Regions from separate parts of the Cytobacillus gottheilii genome, predicted to be linked through region 3. Evidence: predicted binding sites of a transcription regulator. Region 3 holds the regulator's gene; each other region holds the start of a gene.

Region 1 (8,123 bases), 1.1 Mb from region 3:
GGAGAGGTGAGTTGTGAAAGAGGGGGGAAACCGTGCGATAAACATAAATATGGAGAATGGTGTGGTGAAAAGGGGAGTATTAAACCTGAGTAATCCAGAATGTGGAAAGTGGTGTCGCGGAAAAGAGAGAAACACCCCTTTAAAATCTAGAATCTGGAAAATAGTGTCGTGAAAAGGGAGAAATACCCCTCTATAATCTAAAATCTGGAAACTAGCGTCGTGAAAAGAGAAGAAACACCCCTCTATAATCCACAATCTGGAAAACGGTGTCGTGAAAAGGGGAGAAACACCCCTCTAGAACCTGGAATTTGGAAAATGGAGTCGCGAAAAAGGGAGAAACACCCCTCTATAATCCGGAATCTGGAAAATGGTGTCGCGAAAAGAGAAGAAACACCCCTCTATAATCCACAATCTGGAAAACGGTGTCGTGAAAAGGGGAGAAACACCACTCTAGAATCTAGAATCTGGAAAATGGAGTCGCGAAAAGAGAAGAAATACCCCTCTATAATCCACAATCTGGAAAATGGAGTCGCGAAAAAGGGAGAAACACCCTCTATAATCCAGAATATGGAAATGGTGTCGCGAAAAGAGAAGAAATACCCCTCTGTAATCCACAATCTGGAAAACGGTGTCGTGAAAAGGGGAGAAACACCCCTCTATAACCTGGAATCTGGAAAAAGGAGTCGCGAAAAGAGAAGAAACACCCCTCTATAATCCACAATCTGGAAAATGGTGTCGTAAAAAAGGGAGAAACACCCCTCTATAATCTAGAATCTGGAAAAAGGAGTCGCGAAAAGAGAAGAAACACCCCTCTTAAATCCAAAATATGGAAAACAGTGTCGTGAAAAGGTAAGAAACATCCCTCTTAAATCCGAAATCTGGAAAATGGTGTCGTGAAAAGGTAAGAAACATCCCTCTTAAATCCGAAATTTGGAAAATGGTGTCGTGAAAAGAGAAAAAACACCCCTCTATAATCCACAATCTGGAAAACGTTGTCGCGAAAAGGGAAGAAACCCTCCTCTATAATCCAGAATCTAAAAAATGGTGTCACCAAAAGCACCCAAACCTAAATCTAGTAAACCAAAAATAACGCACAAATAAGCCTTCAACTATTCAATAATAAAAACACAATATAGCAAAAAAGCCCGTGCAATCACAATATGTATGCACGAGCAAATGAAAAAATCCAAGGCATACCAGAAGACAAACCATTTAAGCATCAAACATAAAAGGATCCTCTTCCACTGCCAGTCAAGCGATAATGCCTCTTGAGTACTCTTTGTACTGTCTTTACAGTCAGGCCTCCAGTCCAATTAGAAATTCCAGCAACAGTGATTTTTTCTTCAGGAAATAGAATTTTAAACTCTTGAACGCACCGTAGTATTGCAGCGCCCAATTTCTCAACAAATCCGCACTGATCACATACCATTTTAGAGTTAGAAGGAAGCATAAACGTTCGGCATACAGGACAAGGTACTCCCTTTTTGAGCGTGTCATAGGAATAGGCAGGAAAACGTGAGTAGGGAGATTTTTCTAGCTTGTAAGAGTTTAATGCAGCAGCGAGTTTATGATGCTGGGCTTTAAGTTTAGTGGAATGGTTATTAATCTTTTGGAGGAATCTCTTAATCTGCGCAGGGAAAATGAGTGGTTGCTGAGGGGTGCAGCCAAATAAATGAAATTCGGGATTTATAAATACACAATAAGATTCTATTGGTATTTTATAGCCAAGCTCGCGGCAAAATTGGTTGAGCAGAAGCTCGCTTCGTTTGAGCTGCTGTAATGGTGATTTGATTTCCGTACCTGTGATGGAGTGCCATTTTTCTTCATCGATTGAAAAATCACCTTCATAATTCTTCACCTCAAATAAGTAGAGTGTCTTTTCAGAGATAAGCAGCGTATCGATTTGAAGTGCATTGGATGATTGGACATCCAGCGTTAAATCTTTGAGTAGAATGAAAGAGCTTGATAGCTCCGTTTCAAGCCAGTGATCAAAGCGTTTTTCCCCGGCATATCCTTTTTCTAAATGATGCTTTTTCTTGAGATCAGGTAAATTCATTCTGCCCTCTAATGATTGCAGAATGATCAGCTCAATTGGTTTATGGCGGTAACAACTAATAATTTTCAACTCCTATCTGATGATTCCCCAGGTTCCCCCTTTATTAATTCTACATTAAAATCCACCTTTCCTTTTCCTTATTCATCCAACATCATGAAGATCTCCTGACATCTGGTGATTTTCATCACTTTTCACCCCGTTTTTCTATTGTCACACTGTACAAAAATTCATTTTTATTTTCGTATCACGGTCCATATTTTTCTGTATGAGAAAATAATATACTTCATTTAAGTTAGTGATTAAGTTCACAATCTTAGACAGGAGTTGATGTGAAAGTGATCCAAACGGGTTTGATGGATGAGGATAAAATCGAATGGATGAACGCCAGAAAATATATGTATCAATTGCTAATAGTTATGTTTTCAGCTCCAATGAGTCAGGAATCTTACAGTCTGATTAAGGATAACGTGCAAACCAATGGTTTCCCTGAAGAAATATCAGACGGTGACTTCCTAAAATCCTTTTTTCAAGAAGAAGAGACTTCTGCGATTCAAAAAACAAGAGAGGATTATTTCCGGCTATTTGTTGGACCTGAATCACTTCCTTGTCCACCATGGGAGTCTGTTTATAGAGGAAAGGATCGAGCATTGTTCGACTATCCAACCTTTGAAGTGAGAGATTTATACAGCTATTTTGGCTTAGAAATGAAGAAGCAGGAAGGACAGCATGATGAAGCAGATGATCATTTAATCTATGAGCTTGAATTTATGAGTATTTTAATTGATCAAGCGCTTGAAGCGGATAGTCCTGCTGAACAAACAGCAGCACTGCTTGGTCAGAAAAAAATGCTGGATGAGCATTTGAAAAAATGGATACCCGATTTTGCTCAAGATATTTTGACTAATGCCAGTTCTCTCTTTTTTCAAGGCTCTGCTAATATACTAAACTCATTTATTCAGTTTGACAGTGAATTAATAAATGAACTGTTTTAATACGATTTTTTTATACGGGAGGTTACAGACATGAGTAATGGATTCTTCAATGAACTAAATGAAAAAAAGATTTCAAGAAGAAAATTTATTAAATGGTCGGGTGCCGTATCAGCCCCAGTGGTTTTAGGAGGAATTGCAACAACTGGAAACATGGTGAAAAAAGCTGGAGCGGAATCAGCTGCAAAAAATGCAGATGAACTTGTGCTCACAACTTGTTCAACGGTTAACTGCGGAGGCCGCTGCCTGATTAAGGCGCATATCAATAATGGCGTGGTTACAAGGTTAACAACAGATACAAAAGCCGATACCTTCGAACTGCCGCAGCTGCGGGCTTGTATTCGCGGAAGAGGATACCGCCAATTTGTGTATAATCCTGACCGTTTAAAATATCCAATGAAGCGTGTAGGCAAGCGTGGAGAAGGGAAGTTTGAACGTATTTCCTGGGAGGAAGCGATTGATTATATTGCAAAAGAGTTAACGAGAATAACAGAAAAGTATGGACCTGCCAGCCGTTACAGCAACTATGCGAGCGGGCACTCAGGAAGTATTATCGGTGCAGGAAACATGATTCAGAGATTATTTGGGCTAACAGGCGGATACTTAGGATTTCACAATTCTTATAGTTCTGCACAAACGACAAATGCAACTCCATTTACGTACGGAACAACCCAAACAGGAAGCACTCTGGATAACCTGTCACATTCTAAAATGATTATCCTTTGGGGCCATAATCCGGTTGAAACGAGATTTGGTGTAACAGATTTTTATGTGCGAAAGGCGAAAGAAAATGGAGTGAAGATTGTTGTTATTGATCCGCGCCAATCTGATACGGCTGTAGCACTTGCTGATGAATGGATTCCGATCGCGCCTACAACAGACGCAGCGATGATGGATGCCATGACACATGTCATCATTACAGAAAACTTATATGATAAGAGCTTTGTCGATCAATATTGTGTTGGTTTTGATGAAAACCATATGCCTGATGGTGTGCCAGAGGGAGAGTCTTTAAAAAGTTACATCCTTGGAGAGAAAGATGGTGTTCCTAAGACACCGGAATGGGCTGAAAAAATTACAAGGGTTCCTGCTTCCACTATCCGCAGACTTGCCAGAGAATACGCAACCAATAAACCATCAGCGCTTATGCAGGGGTGGGGACCGCAGCGGCAAGCATATGGTGAACAATTTGTGCGCGGCGGCACAGTGCTTGCAGCCATCACAGGAAATGTGGGTGTGAAAGGCGGATGGGCATCTGGTGCCGGTTATATCAGTCTAGTTAAAACAACAGCTGTGCCTAAAGGCGATAATCCAGTCGGTTTAACCATTCCTTGCTTCTTGTGGACAGATGCCATTGTGCGCGGAACGGAAATGGGTGCTAAAGATGGTGTGAAAGGATTAGCTGAGGAACAGGATGCATTGCCTGTAAATATGAAAGCCATGTTTAATTTAGCCGGTAATACACTGATCAATCAGCATTCTGATTGTAATAAAACAGCAGAGATTTTAAGTGATGAAAGCTTGCTTGAATTAATTGTTGTCAGTGAAATCTTTATGACACCAAGCGCAAAATTTGCTGATATTTTACTTCCTTCCAATACATTTATGGAAAGATGGGATGTCGGTACAACTTGGGCTCCTTCTCAGCAGGCGATTTTGTCACAAAAATGCATTGAAAACATGTATGAATCGAAATCAGATTATGAGTGGATGACAATGCTGGCTAAAAAGCTCGGTGTTGAGCAGAAATTTACTGAAGGAAGAAAAGAGCTGGATTGGATTAAATGGTCGATAGAAGAATCAAGAAAAACAGATCCCAACTTTCCGACATTTGAGGAATTTAAAAAAGAGGGAATTTATCAAGTCTCATTAGAAGGCAATTCAGTGGTCGCGTTCGAACAGCAGATTAAAGATCCTAAAAACAATAAATTTGAAACACCATCAGGAAAAATTGAGATTTTCTCTAAAGCATTGTGGGACATGAATGACCATGAAGAGATTCCAGCGATTCCAAAGTATATCTCATCCTGGGAAGGGCCTGAAGATCCTTTAACAGAAAAATATCCGCTCCAGCTAATTGGCTGGCATTATAAGCGCCGCTGTCATTCTACGTTTGACAACAATAAGTGGCTGGAGGAAGCCGGTCCGCAAGTGATGTGGATGAATGAGCGGGATGCAGCTGCTCGAAACATAAAAGATGGAGATCGTGTGAAGATCTTTAATGACCGCGGTGAAGTTCATATGCCGGTGAAAATGACTAATCGTGTTATTCCGGGAACGATTGCCATTCCGCAAGGGGCATGGTGGAGTCCGGATAAAAATGGGGTTGATCAGCGCGGAAATGTCAATACGCTGACAAGTCAGCGTCCATCTCCATTGGCCAAAGGAAATCCTCAGCATACAAACTTAGTTGAAGTAGCAAGAGTGTAGAAGAATGAAAGGTGGGAGAGCAAGTGGCTCAGCTAGGCTTTTATATAAATAATGATTATTGTACAGGCTGTAAAGCATGTGTGGTAGCGTGTAAAGATAAAAATGATAATGAGGTTGGTGTCAACTTTCGCCGTGTTTATGAGCATTCCGAAGGTGACTATGTAGAAAGAGATCATGCTGTTATTCAAAATATCCAAACCTTTTTCACATCTATTTCTTGCAACCATTGTGAAAATCCAAAGTGTGTGGAAGGATGTCCAACTGGTGCAATGTATAAAAGAGAAGAAGACGGCGTTGTATTAGTAGACCATGATAAGTGTGTCGGCTGTAAATATTGTGTATGGAACTGTCCTTATGGCGCTCCGCAATACAATGAAGTGCTTGGTAAGATGACAAAATGTGATTTCTGTATTGATTTAATCACTGCTGGTGAAAATCCAGCTTGTGTAGGATCTTGTCCAATGCGCGCCATTGAATACGGACCAATCGAAGAACTGCGGGCTAAATATGGAAATGTCAGTGATATAAAAGGATTGCCTAGTTCATCTATTACAAAGCCAAATCTTGTTATTACTGCACACAGAAACGCTAAATAAAGGAGGGTTAAAAGATGCATGAATGGTCCTTACTGATTTTTACTCTTTGCATGCAGGCTGCTATTGGCGGTACTGTGATGCTCCTGATTTTTTATAAAAAGTTATCAAAACTGGATCCAGAACAACAGTTTCAAGTGATGAAACTGCCGATGGTTGTCATTGCCGGATTATCACTTATTGGTCTGGCGGCTTCCTTTACACATTTGGGTTCTCCAGAAAATGCACTGAACACTATTAGACACTTAGGCTCGTCTTGGATGAGCAGAGAGATCCTTGTAACAGGAATGTTTATTGCCGTTGCTTGCGGAGCGGCGGGGCTTGCATTTATTCAGAAAAAGGTGAACGTATGGCTGTTAGCTGCCGGAGCTGTCATTGGACTCTTTGACATCTATTGTATGGGCGCGATTTATTACAACACACTGGTCAGCGGCTGGAATTCCATTAATACGTATACATCTTTTTATGGAACAGCCTTTGTATTAGGACCAATTTTAATTGTGAGTTTGCTTGTACCTTTCCTAAAGACAAAAAATGAAGAACTTGCGCAAGCTTTTGTAAAAAATGCATTCTACATTGCAATAGGCGGAATAGCCATTCAGCTGATCGGTGTTGCTGTATTCGGCATCACTGCTCCTGAAGTGAACCAAATTGCAGGCGTGAATGCGATGGATGCACTTGAAGGTTATCAGACAACCGTTGCGATTAGATGGATGATTGAAATTGTTGGCATATTCTTCATTGGCTACTTGTCCATTGCAATGAATAAAAAAATCCCATTCTACTTTGCATATGGGGCACTGGCTGTACTATTGCTGGCAGAAGGCATGAGCCGGTATGTGTTTTATGTCATGGGAGCATAAGATAATGGAAGAAAGCTGTCACTTTGAGTGGCAGCTTTCTTCGTTATCGCAGCACAGCAAAAAGTGAAAAGCTTGATTGGCAAGTTCACTTTAGAATTATAGATTAATAAGGAACCTTGCACTCGAATCAAATCATGCTCTAAATATCTAATAATCAATCACTCTAGTTGACTACCTACCCCTAGGGGTATAATATTATACATAAGATAACCAAAGGAGTGACAAAGATGGGGAAAAAGATCGTAATTGTGGGTGGAGTTGCTGGAGGAGCGTCTGTTGCAGCAAGAGCAAGGAGACTGGACGAGCATGCAGAGATTATTATGTTTGATAAAGGACCGCATGTTTCCTTTTCAAATTGTTCCCTGCCATATCATTTAAGCGGCATTGTAGAAGATAGCCAAAAGCTCGTGTTAATGAATCCTGAAATATTTAAAAAGAGATACAATATTGAAGCGAGAGTAAGTCAAGAAGTGGTGAAAATCAATCGCAAAGAAAAAACCATTTCAGTGAAGAATTTAGCAACAGGGGAATTATACGAAGAAACTTATGATCACTTAGTTCTTTCACCAGGAGCAAAACCAATTCGGCCAAATCTTGAAGGTGTGAACAATGCGAATGTCTTTACAGTAAGAAATGTAGCGGATATTGAAAAAATGGATCGCTTTATAAAAACTGAAAAGGTTCAAAAGGCAGCTGTAATAGGTGGGGGATTCATTGGCGTAGAAGTCGCTGAAAACTTAAAATTAGCAGGACTAGACGTTTCCTTAGTTGAATTTGCTGATCAAGTTATGACACCTTTTGACTATGATATGGCTCAGATTCTTCATAAAGAGCTGGTGGATCATGGTGTAGAGCTTATTTTAAATGATGGCTTAGCAAAAATCTCTGATTCCTTTGTAGAAACAAATTCAGGCCGAAAAATAGAAGCGGACGTTGTTGTTTTGGCTATTGGAGTTAAACCAGAAACGGCTTTAGCAGAGGATGCTGATCTAGAAATTGGCGAAACAGGTGCGATTAAGGTCAACCATAACTATCAAACAAGTGACCAAAATATTTATGCTGTTGGTGATGCTATTGAGGTACATCATCGTTTATTAAACAAACCAACCAGATTGGCCCTCGCAGGTCCAGCATTAAAGCAGGCCAGAGCGGCTGCGGACCATATGTATGGGATTCCAAATAGAAATCAAGG
Region 2 (8,123 bases), 2.2 Mb from region 3:
CATAACCAAATCCAATTAAATGGTTTTCGTCATAAGGATGTAAATAGTTGCTGAAACCAGGAATCTTCAACTCGCCTAAAACTTTAGGAGACCTTGGGTTACTGCTGTCTATAACAAACAATGGATCTGTTTCTTTAAAGGTAACGATATATATTTTATCACCCATAAATCGAGCAGAATATATTCTTTCTCCTCTCGCTAGGTCCTCAAGATTACCTGTCTCATTTAAGTTTTCGTCTAAAATGTAGAGATTATTAGCTGAAGGGGTGGAATCGTTGAAAGTATTCCCTTTTGTTGTTGCTATTCTGAAATAACCATCATGCTCATCCATTGAAAATTGATTCAAAATGGTGCCGTTTATTTCGGCGCTCGCCATCATAACGGCTTTTAGACCTTCAAACTTAAATTTATAAATCGTTGTATCCGGACTAAAATCTTCAAAGCTCTCTTCGCGCAGTGGCATTAATGAATAATCAGCCGAAGCCATATAAAGATAATCTTTTGACATATACATATTGTCACCGCTGCCAATAAAGGAGGATATTACTGCTTCTTTGGTATTTTGGTTCAAATCAAAGACAGCAATATTGGTGAAGTTTTGATCTTTTGATTCTGGTATATAATTGATATTTTTTAAATCCACACGCTCAAAGGATTCCGCTTTTGCAGTATCCTTAAAAATTGGTCGAAGGTCCATATCTGGCTTCTCCTCTAACATCCAAATATCTGGATATTGACTTGTTACCATAAATACTTTTCCTTCCTTCATCCTTGCTGCTGTTAAGGAACCCTCCACTTCAACTTCTCTTATTACTTTTGGTTGTTTTTTACTTTCGATATCATAAACAATTGCTTTTACACTTTGATAATATGCGGGAAAAGAAATGTCTTGAACTTTGTTTTCAGTACCCTTTTTATTTTCTCTATAACTGTGTCCTAATACAACAAGCTGTTTTTCATGCAGAAACAGAGAATGCGGACTAAAATCATGAGTGAATTTCAGTACAGACATGACTTCCATTTCATTAACTGGATGAGCAGATACAATTTGCACTTCGCCATCTGCTGCCCGGTAAATGTATTGACCATCTGTTTTTACCGAATCTGCTTCATCAACACCTTCAACTTGGATATTTGTTTCTGAATACTGTCCGCCTTCCCCGCTGCTTTCCATACTGCTGTCCTCTGCAGAACTTGCATCGCTATAAAGTCCAAACCCTTTTGAACGCCCTTTATCTTCTAACAGTTTTAGGAAATGGTCATTTATTTGAGCAACGGATTCAGCTTTTGGCAATGTAAGCTCAACACTAAAAAGCTGTTCTTTTTGAGAAGCTAATCTTCTTCCGTTCACTGATTGAATGTCCTCTGTCAGTAATAGCTTGTATGAACCTGTTCTTGCTTTATAGCCTGATTCGGGAGGTTTAACAATGATGCTCTTTTGATCATCACTTAAGTTTATGTCAATATCTTGTTTCTCACCTTGATCGTTAATGACAGATACAGTTTGTGAATTAACTGTTTTTTGATCTAACTTTCGTGAAAAATAAATCTTCCATGTTTTATTGCTGAGCACCTCCACATTTTCATTTTCAATCTGGCTTACAACCTTTAGCTGCGTGTTCAGAATAACAGCAGCAATTGCCGCAGGAACAAGCAGCAAAATGCACATAACAAGCCATATCTTTTTCATCGCATTTCCCCCTTTATTCCTTTTGACGAGAACAATTGGAAAATGGTTACAATGAAGCAACAGAATTCTTAGCGGCTTAATTTAGCCATATATAATTGAATTCCGTGTACTCCCCTTTCTTTTCTGTTACTGCCACCACTATAAAAAAGGAGCTTCGTGATTACCGAAGCTCCTTTCAATAAGAATCCTTAATCCTAAATTTTTATTACCAATCTTGTGTACTATCAAGCAAAAGATCTATTTCTATATGTCTGATTAGATGCGAAAGATCTTCATCAGCCATATCGGATGTATCATCTAATATTTGGTCTATGTCCGCATTAAAGATTTTCATAATCAGACTCCTTGTAACATGAATGCTCCATTAAAGAATATTTTGTGACAATAAATTGAACTTTACATTTACAATACAATACGGGGTTAAAGACTTTTTTCTGGGGGTATAGATAGTTGAAAATATTTTACCCAGATATGTACATATTTAAACTGCATTAAAATGAATTTTTATAAGAAATGAATTATAGTAAAAAAACTTTAGTTGCTCTTACAATATGGGTTAAAAGAGCTTATATTACTCTAGGTTTATCGAAAATACTAATAAAAAACAGGAGTTACCAATCATTTACTAGTCTATTTATGAACTTTTTGTGACAAAAACACGTCTCCTAATCATGAACATTTTGTGACACAAATCACAAATGATTGTAATTAACATTATATGAGACTAATATAGAGACTGTTAATGTGAACAATTTATAGTTTAGTAATGATGAAAATTATATTTCATTCATTGATGAAAGGAGCACAATAATGAAACTTAAATCGGCAATCCTCTTTCTAGTTATTACTATTGCCACAGTGCTTACAGGGTGTGAACAATTAATTGTTCTGGATCCAAAAGGCCCGCAAGCAGAAACACAGGCAAATGACATTATCATCTCAGCTAGTATCATGTTATTTATCGTATTGGCTGTGTTTGGTATTTTGGCCTACATGTTAATTAAATACAGAGCTTCAAAGCAAAAAGAAGATTATGAACCGCCGCATATTGAAGGCAGCATACTCGTTGAATCAATTTGTGTTGGTATTCCTGTCCTGATTGTTGCTGTTCTCTCTTTTATGTCTGTGCAAAGCAACTATAAAGTCGAAGCAACTCCAGCGGGATATGAAGATAAAGAACCTTTAGTTGTTTATGCATCATCTTCAGCATGGAAGTGGCATTTCAGCTACCCAGAAGAAGGAATTGAAACGGTAAATTACCTATACATTCCAACTGACCGTGCTCTAGAATTCAAATTATACTCTTTTGGAACAATCAGCAGTTTCTGGATTCCGCAATTAGGCGGACAAAAATATGCTATGTCCGATATGGTTAACACTTTGCACCTTGCTGCAGATGTTCCTGGTGAATATATGGGAAGAAATGCAAACTTTAATGGTAAAGGCTTTGCTGAGAATACATTTAATGTTACAGCAATGCCGCAAAACGAATTTGACGACTGGGTAGAAGAAGTGAAAGATACAGCTTCACCTATTACTGAAGAAAAGTTTGATGAACTACTTGAACCAGGTCATCTTGGTCAATTAACCTTTACCGGTACACATCTTGACTTCCTTCCAGCTCCTGAAGGTGAACATGGCGGACATAATCACGGATCTTCTAGTAATGAAGACGATTCTGATGAAGAAAATCATGAAGATCATGATCATGAAGACCACGATCATGAGGAATCCTGAACATCATCATTAATAGGCAGATTATATATTTAAAGCTAGTAAACTTGTTTGTTATACGTGAAAGGAGATAAAATCGTATGGAATTCTTTGAACGATTCGCCATACCGCATCCAAGCCCGGCAATATACGCTTCCATGGTCGCTATTGGGTTAACCGTTATTGCCATCATCGCTGGATTAACTTACTTTAAAAAATGGGGTTATTTATGGCGCGAATGGTTAACAACTGTTGACCATAAACGAATCGGTATAATGTATTTAATTTCTGCGCTTCTTATGCTGTTCCGCGGTGGCGCTGATGCAATCATGATGAGAGCTCAGCTGTCAATGCCGGAGAACAAATTATTAGATGCACAGCACTATAATGAAATATTCACAACTCACGGAGTTGTTATGATTATGTTCATGGCAATGCCATTTATTATGGCACTGATGAACTTTGTTGTACCTTTGCAAATTGGTGCGAGAGATGTCGCTTTCCCACGTTTGAATGCTTTAAGTTTTTGGTTATTTTTCATGGGAGCAATGCTCTTTAACATCTCATTCGTAATCGGCGGTTCACCTGACGCAGGCTGGACTTCGTACTTCCCGTTAGCAGGAACCGAGTTTAGTGAGTCAGTCGGGACGAACTATTATATGATTGCCCTGCAGATTGCTGGGATCGGTACTCTGGCAACAGGGATCAACTTTATGACAACCATCTTAAAAATGAGAGCACCTGGCATGACTTTAATGAAAATGCCTATGTTCACATGGTCAGCTTTTATCACAAATATTATTATCGTTTTTGCATTCCCAGTACTAACAGTTGCTCTTGCAATGGGTACACTTGACCGTCTATTCGCTTCTAATTTCTTTACAACGAATAATGGCGGAATGGACATGTTATGGGCCAACCTGTTCTGGGTTTGGGGACATCCTGAAGTATATATTTTAGTATTGCCTGCGTTTGGTATATACAGTGAGATCATTTCAACTTTCGCGCGCAGAAACCTTTACGGCTACAAATCAATGGTCGCATCAATGGTTATTATTTCATTGCTTTCGTTCCTTGTTTGGGTTCACCACTTCTTTACAATGGGTCAAGGCGCGTTTGTTAACAGTATCTTCTCAATTACAACAATGGCTATTGCCGTCCCAACAGGTGTAAAAATCTTTAACTGGCTGTTTACACTCTGGAAAGGAAAAATTGTTATTACGACACCAATGCTTTATTCCCTGCTTTTCATTCCGCTATTTACAATCGGCGGAGTTACCGGAGTAATGCTAGGAATGTCAGCAGCTGACTATCAGTATCACAACACAATGTTCTTAGTTGCTCACTTCCATTTAGTTATTATTCCAGGCGTAGTATTCGCTATGCTTGCAGGTTTAACTTATTACTGGCCAAAAATGTTTGGCTTTATGTTAAACGAAAAACTTGGAAAATTAAGTGCGTGGATTATTTCCATCAGTACACTTGTTGCTTTCATTCCAATGTTCTTCTCTGGTCTGGATGGTCAGGCAAGAAGAATGTACACATATTCTGAACAAGCAGGCTTTACAATGTGGAATATGATTTCTTTTGTTGGAGCAGCCGGCCTTGCAATCGGTTTTGCGTTGATTGTCTATAATATTTACTATAGTATTCGTTACGCTCCAAGAGACATCGGTTCAGATCCATGGGATGCAAGATCACTTGAATGGGCTACACATAGTCCAGTACCGGAATATAACTTTGCAATTGTTCCAAATGTTGATTCAACTGAAGCATTCTGGGATGCTAAAAAGAAAGGCCACAAGCTGTTTAAAGGTGAACTCGAAAAGATTCACATGCCAAACAACAGTCCAATTCCTTTCATCATGAGCAGCATCTTCTTTGTATGGGGCTTCTCATTCGTATTTGCAATGTGGATTCCTTTAATTATTGCAACAATCGGAATTTTCGGCTGCATGGCTTATCAGTCATTTGAAAAAGATCATGGCCGCTATATCTCTGTCGAAGAAATAAAAGAAACTGAAGAAAAACTGGGAGGTCCTACCGTATGAAAATAGATCATTCACTCCCTCTTGAATACAGTACACAAGAAAATCAAATGAAGATTTTAGGCTTTTGGATTTTCCTTGGCGCTGAAATCATGCTATTTGCTACACTATTCGCTTCCTATTTTGTTCTAGCACCAAGAACTGGAAGCGGTCCTGCTGGTTCTTCTATTTTTGAATTAACACCAGTGCTGGCTGAAACTATTCTGCTTTTAACAAGCAGTTTCACAATTGGGCTTGCGATTCACGCGATGAGACTGGGAAGAACAAAACCAATGTTAGTCTTCTTTGGAATCACGCTAATTCTTGGTCTTGCGTTTTTAGGTGTTGAGATTTACGAATTTAATCATTATATTCATGTGGGTGCTGCCTTGCAGACAAGTGCATTCACCTCCATCCTTTTAACAACATTAGGGACGCATGGAGCTCACGTAACATTTGGTCTTGTATGGGGATTATTCATCATGATTCAAATTAAGAAGAATGGTTTAACACCTCAAACTGCTAATAAATCTTTTATATTCTCTCTTTACTGGCACTTCCTGGATGTAGTTTGGATCTTTATTTTCAGCTTCATCTACTTGAAAGGAATGATGTAATATGAAAGAGTTATTTCCTATAAAACAAGTTATGGGCTTTATCTTCTCTCTTGTTTTAACAGCAGTAGCTTTAGCCGTTTATTTCTTTGATATGTCTTTTACTGCGGGAATGACAATCCTGCTTGTCACAGCATTTATACAAGCAGGTCTGCAGCTGGTTATGTTTATGCATGCTGGAGAATCAGAAGACAAAGCTCATATTTACACAAATGTCTATTATGGAATCTTTATTGCCATTGTTACAATACTAGGTACTTTACTGACAATGGTATGGGGTTATGTATAAACTGCAGAAACAAAAAGGAGCGACTAATGTCGCTCCTTTTTATCTTTTGAATAAAAATCCGCGTGGCGTTTTTTCCGATTTTTCTAATGTTTCCTCTGTTGCTACAAAGAATACACCCATTAAGAAAATAAAGATCGCTCCCATTACTGTTCCGATTCCTATTGGGGTAAGAATACTGGAACCGCTTTCAAGGAAACCTATCGTAAATAGAATAATGCCAATTGATAAAATTGAAATTCCACAGTATCTAATTGCCTTTAACATGGTTCGATGTTTACTCATATCCATCACCCTCCTGTACCTCTATAATATTCTTTTGTTCACAAAATTGTCAATTTATTTTCACAAAATGTTCTATATTTATATATTGACTTTTTTCGACCTCATTAAACATCTTTCATTTCATTGGAAAATATAGGATGAAAGCTCAAAATATTTAGCTGAGTGTATATACTGCCTGCACTTAACCAATAATTACCACGTTTAAAAGCATTGTATTGCTAACACTTAGGAGACAAGTAGTCTATAATATATATAGATATATAAGGAGGTATTAGGTTGAAATCACTTTTTAGAAAAGGCTCTTCATTTCTTTGGTTAGCAGCAGCTTCAGTCGTGATTTTAGCATTATTGTTTACTTTCATGAATACGAAAGGTACAGAAACAACGATCCCATTCTCTCAAGTTGAAAATATCATTTCTGCATCAACAAATGAGTCATCCATTAATGAATATAAAAGTGGAAAATTAATCATCGCAGCCGATGATCAAGAATATATTTCACATGTTCCCCCAAATAGTGATATGGTAAACAGCCTTGTTGAAAATTATGACTTACAATACAGCTATTCAGCATCAAACCCTTACACAATTATGATTTTAATTTTTCTAGTCTCCGTTATGGCTGGATTTGGTTTTTACCTTTTCAAATCTGGTAAAGGCGGATTAGGCGCAGCTAACTCAATGAAGCAAAGTGTTTCTAAGCCGAAGGAGCTGCCTACTATTTCCTTAGAAGACGTGGGCGGTATTCAGGAGGAAATGAAAGATGAAATCCTTCAAACACTTGCAACCCTTAAAGACCCTGAAAAAGCATTACGCCTGGGAATTAAACCGCCAAAAGGCATATTATTATACGGTCCCCCTGGTACAGGAAAAACTTTGCTTGCTCAAGCGATTGCCAAAGAAATTGGCGCTACGTTTTTTAGTACAAGCGGTTCTGCATTTAATGAAATGTTTGTTGGTGTTGGTGCTTCGAGGGTACGCTCCCTTTTTCAAAATGCCAGAAAACAAACTCCTGCAGTCGTATTCATTGATGAAGTAGACTCGCTTGCAGGGAGAAGAAAACAGCATGGCGGTGAAGAAGGAGAAAAGACATTAACTGAATTGCTTGTTCAGTTAGATGGAGGTCTCTCAAACGAAGGGATCCTTTTTATCGCAGCAACGAATAGACGGGATATGTTAGACGAAGCATTTTTGCGGCCTGGCAGAATTGATTTTTCTTTCCATGTTCCTCTCCCAGATACAAAAGGACGTAAAGAAATTATTGATATCCACTCTAAAAACAGGCAGTTAGCTCCTGATGTCGCTGCGTTTTTAGGTCAGCTTGCTGAAAGCACATCTGGTTTCTCTGGCGCTGACTTACATTCTCTTTTTGAAACAGCCAGCCGACGGGCAGCTAAGTCCGGCCAAGAGAATATATCACGTGAGGATCTTGATTTTGCATTAGACAGAACCATTTTAGGAACCAGCAGCCGAGCTTTACAAGATGCCGATACAAAAAGAAGAGTTGC
Region 3 (7,938 bases):
ACTTTGTTGTATACGTTTAGAAGGGCAACACCACCACCGGAAACGATTCCTTCTTCTACAGCTGCACGCGTAGAGTTTAGGGCGTCTTCGATGCGAAGTTTGCGCTCTTTTAATTCAGTTTCAGTTGCAGCGCCGACTTTCACGACTGCTACACCGCCAGCTAATTTAGCAAGGCGCTCTTGTAATTTTTCGCGGTCAAATTCAGACGTTGTTTCGTCCATTTGAGTGCGGATTTGGTTTACGCGGCCAAGGATTTGCGCGCTGTCTCCAGCACCTTCCACGATTGTTGTGTTTTCTTTTGTTACAACCACTTTAGAAGCGCGTCCTAGTGCGTCAATACCAGCAGATTTCAGGTCACGGCCAAGCTCTTCAGTGATCACTTCACCGCCAGTAAGAATTGCGATATCTTCAAGCATTGCTTTACGGCGATCACCGAAGCCAGGAGCTTTAACAGCAACAGCGTTGAATGTGCCGCGAAGTTTGTTTACCACAAGAGTAGAAAGTGCTTCTCCTTCTACATCTTCAGCAACTAGTAATAATGGCTTGCCTTGCTGTACAACTTGCTCAAGTACAGGAAGAACCTCTTGGATGCTGGAGATTTTCTTGTCAGTGATTAAGATATATGGATTTTCTAAAACAGCTTCCATTTTATCTGTGTCAGTTACCATGTATGCTGATGCATATCCGCGGTCAAATTGCATACCTTCAACCACATCAAGCTCAGTTGTGAAGCCTTTAGATTCTTCAATTGTGATCACGCCGTCGTTGCCAACGCGCTCCATTGCTTCAGCGATTAATTGGCCAACTTCTTCGTCAGCAGCAGAGATTGCAGCAACCTGTGCAATGGACTCTTTGCCTTCGATTGGCTTAGAAATAGCTTTTAACTCTTCAACAGCTGTAAGAACCGCTTTTTCCATTCCTTTGCGGATCCCCATTGGGTTTGCACCAGCTGTTACGTTTTTAAGACCTTCGCGGATCATTGCTTGAGCAAGAACCGTTGCAGTTGTAGTACCGTCACCAGCAACATCATTTGTTTTGCTTGCTACTTCTGCAACAAGTTTTGCACCCATGTTTTCGAATGCATCTTCAAGTTCGATTTCTTTCGCGATTGTCACACCGTCATTTGTAATTAACGGAGAACCGAATTTTTTCTCAAGAACCACGTTGCGTCCTTTTGGTCCAAGAGTTACTTTTACTGCATCTGCAAGTGTATCAACCCCGCGCAGCATAGAGCGGCGAGCTTCTTCACTGAATTTAATCTCTTTTGCCATTTGTAATAACCTCCTCAAAGATTTTAAAGTAATATAAGTCTAAGTCTATTTTTGATTTATCCGATTACTGCAAGAATATCGTTTTCACGCAGAATTAAATATTCTTTGCCTTCGTATTTAACTTCAGTTCCAGCATATTTTGAGAAGATAATGCGGTCGCCATCAGCAACTTCCAATGCAACACGCTCACCATTTTCAAGCACGCGTCCAGTACCAACCGCTACGACTTTGCCTTCCTGCGGCTTTTCCTTTGCAGAGTCTGGAAGCACGATACCGCTTGCAGTTTTTTCTTCAGTTTCAACAAGCTCGATAATAATTCGATCACCTAGTGGCTTTAACAAGTGAAACAACCTCCTCAATCATTATGTAGTGATTTATTTATTAGCACTCTATCGACTTGAGTGCTAACACATTTATTATATTAATAGTTCTGACTTTTATTTGCAAGCATGATGCTGTATTTTTCATAAAAAATTTTAGTCTTAAAAAGGAAGTCTATTATTGCCTGCGCCAGAGTCCAGAGAGATCCATTTCTGGCAACCTCTTCATTATATACATTCCCATTCTTTTTATGCATAAAGGCTGTTCAAGGTATCCTTCTATTTGAAAGAAGCTCCTCTTTATGAGTAAAATGGTTAAAAGAGCATTTGCTTGATTCTATGTCATAAGGGAGATCATCATTTGAAAAAAGAATACTGGATTATTTTAATTGTGTATATTGCCATGCAGCTTTCCTCCATTGTCGGCTTGCCGCTTATGGTATTTGGAAGTGAGCTTATAACTGGCACTCGAATGGATGAAGGGACGGCCGTGTCTTCTTGGCTTGTGATTAGCTTTTCGCTAGCGCTCATCATCATTCTTTTCCTGCTGCGAAAGGATATGAAAGTGGAGCGTAGTTTATCTGAGCAATCATCCGTTGTAAAATCGATCGCCTGGGCCATTGGCGGGGTGTTTTTAGCACTGATTGCACAATCTGTTGCTGCAAATATTGAATATATGATTGGCATTGAAATGGGGTCAGAGAACACACAGCAAATCATGAGTATCATTGAAACGTCTTCAATTGTTATCATTGTTGTGTCGATTATTGGACCGATTTTGGAGGAAATCATTTTCCGGAAGATTATTTTCGGCAGCCTGCATAAACGCTTCAATTTTTTCATATCAGCGCTCCTTAGCTCTGTCATCTTCGCGGCAGCACATACTGAATTTGAACATCTGCTTCTCTATTCAGCGATGGGGTTCACGTTTGCCTTTCTATATGTAAAAACAAAGCGGATCCTTGTGCCGATCTTTGCTCACGTGGCCATGAATTCTCTTGTAGTCGTCATGCAGCTTAATATGGAAGAAATCGAAAAATGGCTGGAGGAAATGGAACAAGTGGCCGCATTTTTTGGAGGGGTACTATGAGAAGAACTCCTCTGTTTTCAGGCATCATTTATTTGATCCTTGGAATACTATTTGTCTACATCGCTATTCAAAGTCTTCAGCAAAACGGAGAGTGGGGATTCATAACAAACCTTCTCATTATCATTGCTACCTTTGACATTGGAGCTGGCCTCAAAATGATCAGCTTCCACTTTAAGCTTAAAAATCTTGAAAACAAAAAATGAGCCTTTATTAGGGCTCATTTTTATTTTGAATAAGACATGCTTTCCTAGAGGGATCTCCTACATATCTGCCGGGTAATGTTTTAAGAAATAAATTAATGATTGCAATTCCACGGCTAAGTCGATATGGTGAACCCTGATTGCTGGAGGCACAGTTAATCTAGCAGGAGTAAAGTTTAAAATTCCTTTTACTGTGCTTTGTGAAATTCTATCTGTAATCGTTTGGGCATGCTGTGAAGGTACAGTTAAGATCACAACTTGGATGTCATTTTCTTCAATGACCTTCTCAAGATCGTCCATATGATAAACGGATACATCCCCAATTTTTTGATTAACTTTATCGGGCGAAACATCAAAGCCCACTTCAATTTTTGTATTGTTGTTTTTTAAGAAGTTATAGTTTAATAAAGCAGTCCCCAGATTACCAACACCAATTAAACCAACCTTTGTTACTTCATCTTGGTCGAGCGTTTTTCTAAAGAAGGACAGCAGATAATTCACATTGTAGCCATAGCCTTTTTTTCCAAGTGCTCCAAAGTAAGAAAAATCCCTTCTGATCGTGGCAGAATCAACTTTTACAGCATCACTTAATTCCGCAGACGAAACCCGAAGCTTACCTGATGCATGCAGATTTTTTAAAAATCGATAATACAGCGGTAATCGCTTTGCAGTAGCCTGCGGAATTTTGGTTTGTTCTGTTGACATCATTGTACCTCCGTATTCTCCGTCCTACTCCGTTCTTTTAAAATCCCCATTTTTGCCGCCTGTTTTTTCTAGTAAGTAGGTTTCCCCTATGATCATCCCTTTATCGACGGCCTTGCACATATCATATACAGTCAGCGCACAAGCTGAAGCAGCTGTTAACGCTTCCATTTCAACACCTGTGCTTCCTTTTGTTTTGGCAGTAGCCGTAATTTGCAGAATATGATCAGAATCTGTCAGCTTCCATTCAAAAGAAATGTCCACACTTGTAAGCATGATTGGGTGGCACATTGGAATAATGTCAGATGTTTTTTTACTTGCCATAATTCCGGCAACTTGTGCAACGGCTAATACGTCTCCTTTTTTCATACTGTTAGACGTAATCTTGTCGTATATGACCTCATTTACTTTTATACTTGAATGGGCAATAGCTGTGCGAACGGTTTCGGCTTTTTCGCCAATATCAACCATCTTAGCTCTGCCTTCTTCATTAAAATGCGTTAAATCTCCCATATACTAACACCTCACAACAGAATCATACACTATTTTAGGTGCATTTGTGTATAGTTTGTATTGATATTCACATATTTATTTGCAAATTTCTTCAAATAACGTCGGTTTATTGCCGAACCTAAGCGGAATACGATACACTTGTCTTATATTGCAGAGGTGAAAATCATGATACTATTACAAGTTAATCAGCTCAATAAAAGCTTTGGTGCTGATCCAATTTTAACGAATATAAAAATGGAAGTGCAAACAAGAGACCGCATTGCGCTCGTTGGACGAAACGGGGCAGGCAAATCGACTTTATTAAAAATAATCGCTGGCCATATTTCTTATGACAGCGGGGAAATCATGAAGCCAAAGGAAGTAGAAATCGGCTATTTGGCGCAAAATACAGGACTTGAATCTGAACTGACAATTTGGGATGAAATGCTGACTGTTTTTGCTTCATTACAGCAGCAAGAAAAAGAATTGCGTTCATTGGAAGAGAAAATGTCTGATCCTAACGCAATGAGCAATGAAGAAATGTATAATCGCATTTTAAAAGAGTATGATCGCCTTCAGGTCAGCTTTAAAGAGAATGGCGGCTACCAGTATGAAGCAGATATCCGCTCGATTTTACACGGCCTGAACTTTCACACCATAGGATATGATGCGAAAATATCATCTTTAAGTGGCGGACAGAAAACACGGCTTGCACTCGGTAAGCTGCTCTTAACAAAACCTGATCTGCTCATTCTTGATGAGCCAACAAACCATTTGGACATCGAGACCCTTTCATGGCTCGAATTTTACCTGCAGAGCTATGAAGGAGCTATTTTAATTGTTTCGCATGACCGGTACTTCCTTGACAAGGTTGTTACGCAGGTTTACGAAATCTCCCGTCATCAGATCAAAAAGTTTACCGGAAACTACAGCCGCTACTTAGATCAGAAAGCTGCAGATTTTGAACGTGATATGAAGCAGTATGAAAAGCAGCAGGAAGAGATCTCAAAGCTACAGGACTTTATTCAGCGGAACCTTGCACGTGCCTCTACGACTAAAAGAGCACAGAGCCGCCGTAAACAATTAGAACGAATGGATGTAATGGATCGTCCCCTTGGCGATGAGAAATCAGCATCTTTTGGCTTTCAAATTGACAGGCAATCAGGCAATGATGTGCTGCAGGTTATGGATCTCGCTATTGGCTATGCAGGTGAAGCAGTTTCTGAAAACCTTTCATTCCGGATTACTAGAGGAGACAGTGTCGCTTTAGTGGGACCCAATGGAATTGGGAAATCTACTTTGCTGAAGACGATTATTGAAAACCTTCCAGCCTTACAAGGTAAGATCCTGCACGGTTCCAATGTAACGATTGGGTATTATGATCAGCAGCAAGCAGAGCTTACATCCAATAAGCGTGTTTTAAATGAACTTTGGGACGATTATCCGCAAATGCTGGAAAAAGACGTCCGAACCGTTTTAGGTAACTTTCTTTTTTCAGGAGATGATGTATTAAAAACCGTGTCTACGTTAAGCGGCGGCGAAAAAGCGCGTCTTGCTTTAGCCAAATTAATGCTGCAAAAATCTAATTTTCTAATACTGGACGAGCCTACCAATCACCTGGACCTAGACAGTAAAGAGATTCTGGAAAATGCTTTAATTGATTATCCCGGTACCATCTTATTTGTCTCTCATGACCGCTATTTCATTAACCGCATTACATCAAAAGTAATTGAACTGTCAAAAGAGGGTGCGGAGGAGTTTCTCGGGGATTACGATTATTATGTGGATAAAAAGAAGGAGCAGGAAGAGCTTGAAAAGTTTGATGCTGTTTCTGCAGCTGCTGAATCTGTATCTTCGACTGAAAAAAATAATTACCAATTAGATAAAGAAGCCAAGAAACTGGAACGGCAGCGAAAAAGAAGAATAGAAGAGATCGAAAAACAAATCGAGCAGCTTGAGCTCAAAATAGAAGAATTCGATCAACTTTTATGTGATCCTGAGGTTTATCAAGACCATGAGAGGGTACTAAAGATAACAACAGATAATGATCTGGCAAAACTTGAGCTTGAGACCCTTCTTGAAGAATGGACTGAGCTAGCAGATTAATTATCGTACCCCCTTTAGACATTAATATTCTCTAAAAAAGAACCGGGACTATTGTCATCTCGGTTCTTTTTTTATCCACAAATTTATTAACAAACCAACCCTTGAAAAATAAGTATTCCACACACTTTTCCACAATATCCACAAAAAGTTGTTCACTTATCCACATATCCACTATATTTTTCTGAAAATTAATTTATTTATCCACAAAAAATAGCCCCTGTATGAACAGGGACTTTTTCCTACTGTTTAAGAATTGTGGATAGATATATCGAGACCAGGATTAGCATTGAGATTTAACTGTGATCTTATCCCTTTATCATAATAAATACTGCCAGCAGCTGCAATCATTGCTGCATTATCCGTACATAATGATAAAGGAGGGATGACCAGATCAATCTCTTCAAGAGGTTCAAAGGTTTCCTGTAAGGCTGCACGCAGGCCTTTATTAGCAGCTACTCCCCCAGCTAATAAAACTTGGTTAACCTTATAGGCCTTTGCTGCCTTTGCTGCTTTTGTGACAAGTACATCAATCACACTTTGCTGAAAACTGGCAGCTAATGCTTCCGGTTCTATTTTTTCTCCCCGCTGTTCTGCATTGTGGACAGTGTTGATAACTGCTGATTTTAAACCGCTAAAGCTAAAATCATATGAATCCTCTTCCAGCCATGCACGCGGCAGCGGAATTGTTGGCTCGCCTAATTGTGCAAGCCTGTCAATATGAGGTCCGCCTGGGTAAGGCAGATTCAATGTTCTCGCTACCTTATCATAGGCTTCACCAGCAGCATCATCTCGTGTTTCACCGATTACTTCGAAATGACCGTGCTCTTTCATATAAACAAGCTCTGTATGTCCTCCAGAAACGACTAGTGACAGCAGTGGAAACTTCATCTCTGTCAATAAGCGGTTCGCATAAATATGACCTGCTATGTGGTGAACACCAACAAGCGGAATATTATGTGCAAATGCCAGAGCTTTTGCCGCATTAACTCCTACCAGCAGAGCACCCACCAGCCCAGGCCCTTCCGTGACAGCAATGGCTGTTAAGTCAGAGAACGTAATATCTGCTTCCTTCATCGCCTCTTCAATGACAATTGTCATTTGTTCAACATGATGTCTGGAGGCAATTTCCGGAACTACGCCGCCAAATCTTTTATGACTTTCTATTTGAGAAGAGACGATATTCGAAACGATCTCTTTTCCATTTTTCACAATTGCTACAGCTGTTTCATCACAGCTTGTTTCAATTCCCATTATCCATTGATTTTGCTCACTCATAAGTTCACCCACATTACTAAAGCATCTTCTTGAAGATCTGTATAATAATTTTTGCGAATGCCTCCATCTTGGAAACCAAGTTTGCGGTAAAGTGCTTGTGCAATATGGTTGGAGACACGCACTTCAAGTGTCATTGATACGGCACCAAGTTCAATCGCCACTTCAATCATGTTTCTCATTAATGCCTCTCCAAGCTTTTGGCCGCGGTAATCAGGATGAATGGCAACATTGGTGATATGCACTTCATCCACAACCACCCAGGAGCCGCAGTAGCCAATGATCTTTCCATCTTCTTCGAGTACAACATATACCGCAAAACGATTTTGAGTCATTTCATGATAAAAAGCCTCTCGCGTCCATGGGGTTGTAAAGGAGGCCTGTTCAATCTGTAAAACATCCTCTATGTCTTCTTCCTTCATAAACCGAAATGTTAACGACTTATTCATTTTGACACTTCCCCATTTATTCAAAGCTTCTGCTTC
Region 4 (8,123 bases), 2.1 Mb from region 3:
AGGCGAAGCTGATTTCTCATTGTAAGAAGGTCGAGCGCTTCCGCTTTTCTGTTTGTCCAGCTGCAGGCGCTAGGGACTCGAGGTCTTAAGCCAATCTGTCCTGAAGGTTAAAGAACAACCTTCTAGCCATCTTGTCTTAAGCTTGTCGTCCCTAGGCGAGCGCCTTCCGCATTTCATGTTGTCTAGCTGCAGCGCCTAGCCCCTCGAGGTCATAAGTCAATCCAGTCAAAAGGTCAAAGAACGACCTTCCGTCTGTCTTGCCTTATGCTTGTCGGGGCTGAGCAAGGCGCTTTCGCTTTTCTTGTTACATTGTTTCGTGGAAGGTTCTGTTGATTACGTCTAGTTGCTGTTCTTTTGTTAGTTTAATAAAGTTTACTGCGTATCCTGAGACACGAATGGTTAGCTGCGGGTATTCTTCAGGGTGTTCCATAGCGTCTAAAAGTGTTTCTCTGTTAAATACGTTAACATTTAAATGGTGGCCTTCTTTAATGGAATACCCATCAAGGATGGAAACAAGGTTGCTTTTTCTTGACTCATCATCTTTACCAAGAGCTTTAGGGACGATTGAGAAGGTATTAGAAATACCATCCTGTGCGTAATCGTAAGGGAGCTTTGCTACAGATGATAAGGAAGCAAGTGTTCCTTTACGGTCACGGCCATGCATTGGGTTTGCACCAGGTGCAAATGGTTCACCAGCACGGCGGCCATCAGGTGTGTTGCCAGTTTTCTTACCATAAACGACGTTAGAAGTAATGGTTAAGATTGACATTGTATGCAATGAATTGCGGTATGTCTGGTGTTTGCGAAGCTTTGTCATGAAAGTTTCTACAATATCAACCGCGATGCTGTCTACACGATCATCGTTGTTTCCGTATTGTGGATATTCACCTTCTGTTTCAAAATCAACAGCCACTCCATTTTCATCACGGATTACTTTAACTTTTGCATGTTTAATGGCACTTAATGAATCAGCTACAACACTCAATCCAGCGATACCTGTTGCCATCGTGCGAAGAATTTCTGTATCATGTAATGCCATTTCAATTCGCTCATAGCTGTATTTGTCATGCATGTAGTGAATTACATTTAAAGTGTTGATATATAATCCTGCGAGCCACTCCATAACATTATCAAACTTTTGCATTACTTCTTCATAATCAAGTACATCAGAAGTAATCGGAGAGAAGGTAGGAGCTACCTGGATTTTCAGTTTTTCATCTACGCCGCCGTTAATCGCATATAATAATGCTTTTGCAAGATTGGCGCGTGCTCCGAAGAATTGCATTTGTTTGCCGATTTCCATTGCAGATACACAGCAGGCAATTCCATAATCATCACCATACTCTGGTCGCATGATGTCATCATTTTCGTATTGGATAGAACTCGTATCAATTGACATCATCGCACAATATTTCTTAAATCCTTCAGGAAGATCTTTGGACCATAGAACCGTTAAATTTGGCTCTGGTGCTGGTCCAAGGTTCTTTAATGTATGAAGGAAACGAAATGAGTTTTTTGTTACAAGCGGACGGCCGTCAATTGCCATACCGCCGATTGATTCAGTCACCCAAGTAGGGTCTCCGCTGAATAGGTCGTTATAATCAGGTGTACGTGCAAATTTTACTAAACGAAGCTTCATGATGAAATGATCAACAATTTCTTGTGCTTCAACTTCAGTAAGGGTACCATTCTCGATATCTCTTTCTATATAAATATCAAGGAATGTAGATACACGTCCAAGGCTCATTGCCGCACCATTTTGTTCTTTAATGGCAGCAAGGTAACCAAAGTATAGCCATTGGAATGCTTCTGCCGCATTGTTTGCAGGTTCTGAAATGTCAAAGCCATAGCTTGCAGCAAGTTGTTTTAATTCATTGAGAGCCCGCACTTGCTCTGAAAGCTCCTCGCGAAGACGAATTGTTTCTTCAGACATTACGCTGCTTAAATTTTTGATATCTTCTTTCTTAGCTTGAATTAAGCGGTTAACTCCATATAAAGCTACGCGTCTATAGTCACCAATGATTCTGCCGCGGCCATAAGCATCTGGAAGTCCGGTAATAATTGCCGCTTTTCTAGCTAATTTCATTTCATCTGAATAAGCATCAAATACACCTTGGTTGTGTGTTTTACGGAATTCTGTAAAGATTTTTTCCATTTCTTTGCTTGCTTCAAATCCATATGATTCACAAGCTTGCACAGCCATGCGTACACCGCCAAATGGCTGCAGGGAACGTTTGAAAGGTTTATCAGTTTGTACACCAACTACCTTTTCTAAATCCTTGTTTAAATAGCCAGGTCCATGTGAAGTAATCGTTGAAACAATTTCAGTATCCATGTCAAGGACACCGCCATTTTCTCTCTCCTGCTTTGTAAGATCCATAACTTGTTCCCATAATTGGTCAGTTCCATCAGTTGAACCGACTAAGAATGACTCATCTCCATCATAAGGCTTAAAATTCTGAAGAATAAAATCGCGGACATTTACTTCTTTATTCCATTTGCCGTCAGTAAAACCATTCCATTGTTTCATTATCAAGTCACCTCTGTAAAAATGATTTTAAATATCTTATAACAGTTGATACAACTTAACTACAATTTGAGTATAACAGATTTATTGTGAAAACAATCACAATAATTATGAACGTATTGTGAACACTTGGTAAATATAGATTTGTTATTTATTTAACACTATGAACGTAGTGATAAATAAATAACTGTATTATATTAATAGGTCATAAAACATGAACTGTTATATATAGTAATCTATGGGGGACTTTAATGAATTTAGGCAACTTCGGCAACATTTACCGCTATTTAATTAGCAAGTTATCTGTTTTAATTAAGACTATGAAAAAACTACTTCTAACTTTCATGTTGTCTGTTACTCTAGTCTTTGGAATTTATACCTCAGCATCTGCAGCGTCTGTACACAGTGTTCAGACAGGAGACACGATGTGGAAAATTGCGTTAAAATATCAGGTTGGAGTTTCTGAGATTATAAGTGCAAATCCATCTGTTTCAAATCCTAATATGATATATCCTGGTCAAAAGCTTAATATACCATCTTTATCAGCTTCTACATTAACGATTGAAGAAGAAGTTTTAAAGCTGGTAAATCAAGAAAGAGCCAAATATGGTTTAAAACCATTAACATCAAATTGGGAGCTTGCAAGAGTTGCTAGATACAAATCTCAAGATATGATTAATAAGAATTACTTTGACCATAATTCACCAACGTATGGTACACCATTTCAAATGATTAAAAACTTTGGAATCACGTATAAAACAGCTGGTGAAAATATAGCTGCAGGTCAAACTTCAGCCCAAGCAGTTGTGACTGCGTGGATGAATAGTGAAGGGCACCGTAAAAATATTCTTTCTTCAAGCTACACGCAAATGGGTGTTGGTTACGTAAAAGGCGGATCATATGGCCATTACTGGACACAGATGTTTATTTCAAAATAAAAAGATTAGTATTTATCCATTAAAAAGGATGTCCAATCTAAATTGAGGACATCCTTTTTTGCATATTAAATAGTTGGAAATGAGCAGCTGAGAATGATTATGCGAAGCAGGTAATTGATGTGAAAATGTATGTGGAATCAAACTAAGCCGTTTTCTTTCTGGTTTTGTCTTAATAAGGTAACTTGATAAAATATTACAATCTGTCAATTTTTTAATCTACCACGATATATGCAATCATCGTACCATGATTTTCATGGTGGGAATGAACATTACAAATGAGCTTATATGTTCCTTCTTTTGCAAAATTTAATGGTACTACGGTTTCCTCTCCTTTTTTAACAACACCTTTTATGTCTGTACCTTCAATGTAAAATGGATGCTCACTTCCATTAACACCTAAAATTTTCAAATTTACATTTTCGCCTTTTTCAACAAATATGGTACCGGGATCCCAGCGGTAAACTTCCATCTCTTTTCCATCAGCAGTGTTTGTTGTAAATTCGCCTGTTACCATGTGAATGTCTCTGACATTCTCACCTGCAGCAGGACTGAATGCAGTAACATTTTCAGATCTTGTGTAAATAACTGCTGCTGCACTTGCAACTACAGTTAACACAGCCAAAAACAAGATAATTGTTCTCTTTTTTAATACAAAAAATGTCATTCCTTATTCTCCCCCTCAAATAGTTTGTCCATTATAAAGGTATGCGAAATAGACAGGCAAACTTGTCTATTTTCATGTTTTTTTTTAGAAAATCTAGAAAACATTTTTTTAACATGAACATAGTGATTTCCATGTAGACAAAAAGAGGGAAAAGTGTAAAAATTTAAATATAACTTATGGTTAAATACCAGTTCCTTTAATTTTGATGTTTTTCTAAAGAAATGGGGGAGAGGCATGGAATTTTTTATTGTTATTTTTATAATGATCTTCTTAGCTGTGATCCTTACAGCAACAAACAGACCTAAAAAACGAATTGGGACTTTAAAGAAAACACCAGTACCAGATGATTTAGGCCTGCAAATAACAGCTGCAATGCCAATTGAAGAAAAACTTGAGCAGTCACTGCCATTTTCGTATGAAGACAATGTGCTTAACAGAGTATTAAGAGAGTTTCCAAAAACGTCTTCTCTTCAGGTTGACTGGGCAATTTATGAGCTGAAAAGGTATTTTGTCATGAATGCCATTCTAAAATCTGTTCCAATGTTCAGTGCAAAGGCTGATGAGGTCTGGCATGAAATGCTGATGTTTACAAGAGAGTATCAGCAATTTTGCAATTCGTTCTTTGGAGGATATTTACACCATGCGCCAAACTTAAATACTGCTCCAATTCCTGGAGAACGTGCATTTTTTGATTGGGTCTATTTAAGTTTATTTAACGTAGAAGAAAACAGTAAGATCATTTGGGGAGCATTTCTTAAACATCCAATGAAAAAAGAAATTCTTAGTGATTTTCGCAATAAGGATGAAGAAGCGTTGCTTGAAAAATATTTTAATACAGGCAAAGAATACATGGATGTAAAAATGTATCTAATTCACAAGATGAAAGATGAAATGAATGAAGCGAATCGTTTAATGAACAATGGAGATTTATTGACCCTTGAAAAAGGGACGGACAAATCTCAAGTATATATGTATGCTTCGAGTGCGATTATCTTTTATTCTCTATACGAACCTGATCTTTTTGAAGATCATATGCATGAATACATGCCGAAAGAAATGACGAAGGATCACTATGCAGGAGGAGGATCATCCTGCTCCGGGTTTGGGTGCAGCAGTTCATCAGATTCAGATAGCGGTGGAGGTTCAAGCTGTTCGAGCTGCGGCGGCGGAGGGTGCAGCAGTTAATAAGCGATAACACTGACCAGATGCCAATATTAAAATTCCTGTCATTAGACAGGTTTTTTTAATTGTAATCAAATAAAATATGCGGAGGTATCTCTTTTATGGTAAGAATCTAAGTAAAAAGAATTAGATACAGAGACTTCAAATAGGACATTAAACTTACTAATTCTCATTTTTTTCAAAAAAAGGAAGAAACATTTCATTTTATTAACAATTTAATTTCATTTATAAATCACAGACAATATTTTGGTACAATCTATAAAGGTTAAAGGCTAAGTATTGGATGTGTTTATTTGTGAAGAAACTAATATTATTTGTTCTAATATCTTTAATTATGATTCCTTTTTCAACTTACACTTACGCTGAAAATGAAATTTCTGAAGAAAAAAAAGAAGGGCATCCTGAAATCGTCAGCGAAGCCGCTATTTTAATGGATTCAGATACAGGTGCAATCCTCTATGAGAAAAATGCACAGGAAAAAATGGCTCCTGCGAGCTTAACGAAAATAGCTACTGCGATCTACGCACTCGAAAAAGGAGATTTATCAGATATTGTGACTGTTAGTGAGGCTGCAAGAAATGTTGTTGGTACTCGTGTTTATTTAGAAGAAGGAGAGCAGGTTTCTCTTTTGAAACTGCTTCAGGGAATGCTAATTAACTCGGGAAATGATGCAGCATGGACAATTGCTGAATACACTGACGGAAATATCGATCAATTTTCAAAACATTTAAATGAATTCTTAGAAGAAAAAATAGGAGTGAAAAACACTCATTTTACTAACCCACATGGTTTATACAGCGATGATCATTATACAACTGCAGAAGATTTAGCTTTAATTACGAATTATGCAATGCAAAATGAAACCTTTCGAGCCATTTTTGGTGAAACAGAATTGAAGTGGCTGGGAGAATCGTGGGATACTACTTTATATACGCACCATTTAATGCTACTAGGTCAGTATCCATACGAATGGGTGACAGGCGGAAAAACTGGATTTGTAAATGAATCAAAGCAAACGCTGGCTACAACTGCCTCTAACGGGTCATTAAATTTAACCGCTATTGCCCTAAAAGCCGATTTCAAGCGTGATATCTATCAAGACACAATAAAGATTTTTGATTATGGATTTAATACCTATGTCCATGAACGTATCGATAAAAATGAAGTCTATCAGGATAAAGAAAATGTCTATACAACAAATGGACAAACAATTGAAGTTACCGTTCCATCCAACAATGAGTATAGGGAAGAGTTATCAGATAATGGAGAGCTGCAATTTTTTAATGAGGATCGTACGTATGTGCAGTCCATTCAGCTTCACCGTAAACCTTCAGAAGAGAATATATCACAGCATTTAAAAAGTGCAGCGCCTCCTCTAGCTGAAGAAAAAAGCGAGGATAATAAAAACTGGGTTGTGAATGCATTTTTAGCTGCTGGAATTCTTGTAATGATTATAGTCGGCGTCCGTAAATTAAAAAGACTTTAGGAACTATAGTCTGGCGAGAATTGCTTTTATGAGCAATTCTCTTTTTTTATTTTTTGAAGCAGGATGCCAGAATTTCTTTTGAAGAATAAAAAAGAGCCATAGAAGAACTATAAGAATGGAGGTGTTAGAAATGGGAAAGCGAAAGAAGGATCCATCAAAGACCGGATTAAGTGCTCCTGAAGTAAAAGGGCAGGGCACGACACAGTCGGAATCAGGCATTAGTTCATCATCAGCCCGTCATAAAACAAAAAAGCATTGATAAAAAAAGGAGTCAGCCTATTTGCTGACTCCTTCGGTATTATTTATACATTCCAGCTACCTTTTTCTGCAAATCATGATCTTCAAGATATTCATCGTAAGTCATTTGCTTGTCGATAATTCCAGAAGGAGTTAATTCAATAATACGATTAGCAATGGTCTGAATAAATTGATGGTCATGCGAAGCAAAGATCATTGATCCCTTAAAATTAATTAACCCATTATTTAATGCAGTAATGGATTCTAAGTCAAGGTGGTTTGTCGGCTCATCAAGCATCAGGACATTAGAGCCGCTAAGCATCATTTTTGAGAGCATACAACGAACTTTTTCTCCTCCGGAAAGAACATTTGCGTTTTTCAAAACTTCTTCCCCAGAAAAGAGCATTCTGCCTAAGAAACCGCGCAGGAAGCTTTCGCTTTGATCGTTAGGCGAAAATTGACGCAGCCAATCAACAAGATTCACATCACTATTTTCAAAATACTTCGAGTTATCGCCAGGAAAATAAGATTGTGATGTAGTAACACCCCACTTGAAAGTACCTTCATCAGGCTCGATTTCTCCTGCAAGGATTTTAAAGAGGGTTGTTTTTGCTAATTCGTTTGTGCCGACTAAGGCAATTTTATCGTCTTTATTCATAATAAAGCTAATGTTATCAAGTACTTTGACACCATCAATCGTTTTGCTGATTCCATCAACACGAAGAAGGTCGTTCCCGATTTCACGGTCAGGTGTGAAACCTACAAAAGGATAACGGCGGGATGATGGTCTAATATCATCTAATGTAATTTTATCTAACAGCTTCTTACGGGAAGTAGCTTGTTTCGATTTTGAAGCATTAGCGCTGAAACGAGCAATAAAGTTTTGCAGTTCTTTTATTTTTTCTTCCTTCTTTTTGTTTGCATCAGAAGCCATTCTCTGTGCAAGCTGGCTAGATTCGTACCAGAAATCATAGTTCCCTACATAGATTTGAATTTTTCCGAAATCTAAATCGGCAATATGCGTACAAACTTTATTTAAGAAGTGACGGTCATGAGAGACAACGATAACAGTATTCTCAAAATTAATTA

What was found. Region 3 encodes Rex, which represses fermentation and respiration genes when NADH is low (regulators of the CRP and FNR family bind a similar motif). Its sites were predicted from a motif close to TTGTGAAATATTTCACAA; they were not measured.
Region 1: a site for Rex is predicted at 2,350-2,367, ahead of J1899_RS19245 (TorD/DmsD family molecular chaperone). Genes of this name have one in related genera too.
Region 2: a site for Rex is predicted at 2,371-2,388, ahead of qoxA (cytochrome aa3 quinol oxidase subunit II). Genes of this name have one in related genera too.
Region 4: a site for Rex is predicted at 2,615-2,632, ahead of pflB (formate C-acetyltransferase). Genes of this name have one in related genera too.

Annotation. Positions count from the first base shown of each region.
Region 1 covers NZ_CP071709.1:3,850,819-3,858,941, reverse strand. The annotation lists gene J1899_RS19255 (hypothetical protein) at 220-714, shown strand; gene J1899_RS19250 (nuclease-related domain-containing protein) at 1,220-2,056, opposite strand; gene J1899_RS19245 (TorD/DmsD family molecular chaperone) at 2,392-3,048, shown strand; gene J1899_RS19240 (DMSO/selenate family reductase complex A subunit) at 3,079-5,475, shown strand; gene J1899_RS19235 (DMSO/selenate family reductase complex B subunit) at 5,499-6,071, shown strand; gene J1899_RS19230 (dimethyl sulfoxide reductase anchor subunit family protein) at 6,086-6,931, shown strand; gene J1899_RS19225 (FAD-dependent oxidoreductase) at 7,159-8,123, shown strand, end outside.
Region 2 covers NZ_CP071709.1:2,545,754-2,553,876, forward strand. The annotation lists gene J1899_RS12545 (beta-propeller domain-containing protein) at 1-1,690, opposite strand, end outside; gene J1899_RS22745 (hypothetical protein) at 1,896-2,024, opposite strand; gene qoxA (cytochrome aa3 quinol oxidase subunit II) at 2,501-3,427, shown strand; gene qoxB (cytochrome aa3 quinol oxidase subunit I) at 3,505-5,454, shown strand; gene qoxC (cytochrome aa3 quinol oxidase subunit III) at 5,451-6,047, shown strand; gene qoxD (cytochrome aa3 quinol oxidase subunit IV) at 6,049-6,333, shown strand; gene J1899_RS12570 (hypothetical protein) at 6,373-6,615, opposite strand; gene J1899_RS12575 (AAA family ATPase) at 6,892-8,123, shown strand, end outside.
Region 3 covers NZ_CP071709.1:392,846-400,783, reverse strand. The annotation lists gene groL (chaperonin GroEL) at 1-1,271, opposite strand, end outside; gene groES (co-chaperone GroES) at 1,328-1,612, opposite strand; gene J1899_RS02130 (CPBP family intramembrane glutamic endopeptidase) at 1,953-2,681, shown strand; gene J1899_RS02125 (YdiK family protein) at 2,678-2,884, shown strand; gene J1899_RS02120 (redox-sensing transcriptional repressor Rex) at 2,942-3,586, opposite strand; gene moaC (cyclic pyranopterin monophosphate synthase MoaC) at 3,611-4,096, opposite strand; gene J1899_RS02110 (ABC-F family ATP-binding cassette domain-containing protein) at 4,262-6,181, shown strand; gene tsaD (tRNA (adenosine(37)-N6)-threonylcarbamoyltransferase complex transferase subunit TsaD) at 6,428-7,456, opposite strand; gene rimI (ribosomal protein S18-alanine N-acetyltransferase) at 7,453-7,902, opposite strand; gene tsaB (tRNA (adenosine(37)-N6)-threonylcarbamoyltransferase complex dimerization subunit type 1 TsaB) at 7,923-7,938, opposite strand, start outside.
Region 4 covers NZ_CP071709.1:2,502,874-2,510,996, reverse strand. The annotation lists gene pflB (formate C-acetyltransferase) at 305-2,530, opposite strand; gene safA (SafA/ExsA family spore coat assembly protein) at 2,848-3,465, shown strand; gene J1899_RS12335 (cupredoxin domain-containing protein) at 3,677-4,129, opposite strand; gene J1899_RS12330 (glycine-rich domain-containing protein) at 4,364-5,314, shown strand; gene J1899_RS12325 (D-alanyl-D-alanine carboxypeptidase family protein) at 5,607-6,797, shown strand; gene J1899_RS12320 (YuzL family protein) at 6,928-7,056, shown strand; gene J1899_RS12315 (ABC-F family ATP-binding cassette domain-containing protein) at 7,096-8,123, opposite strand, start outside.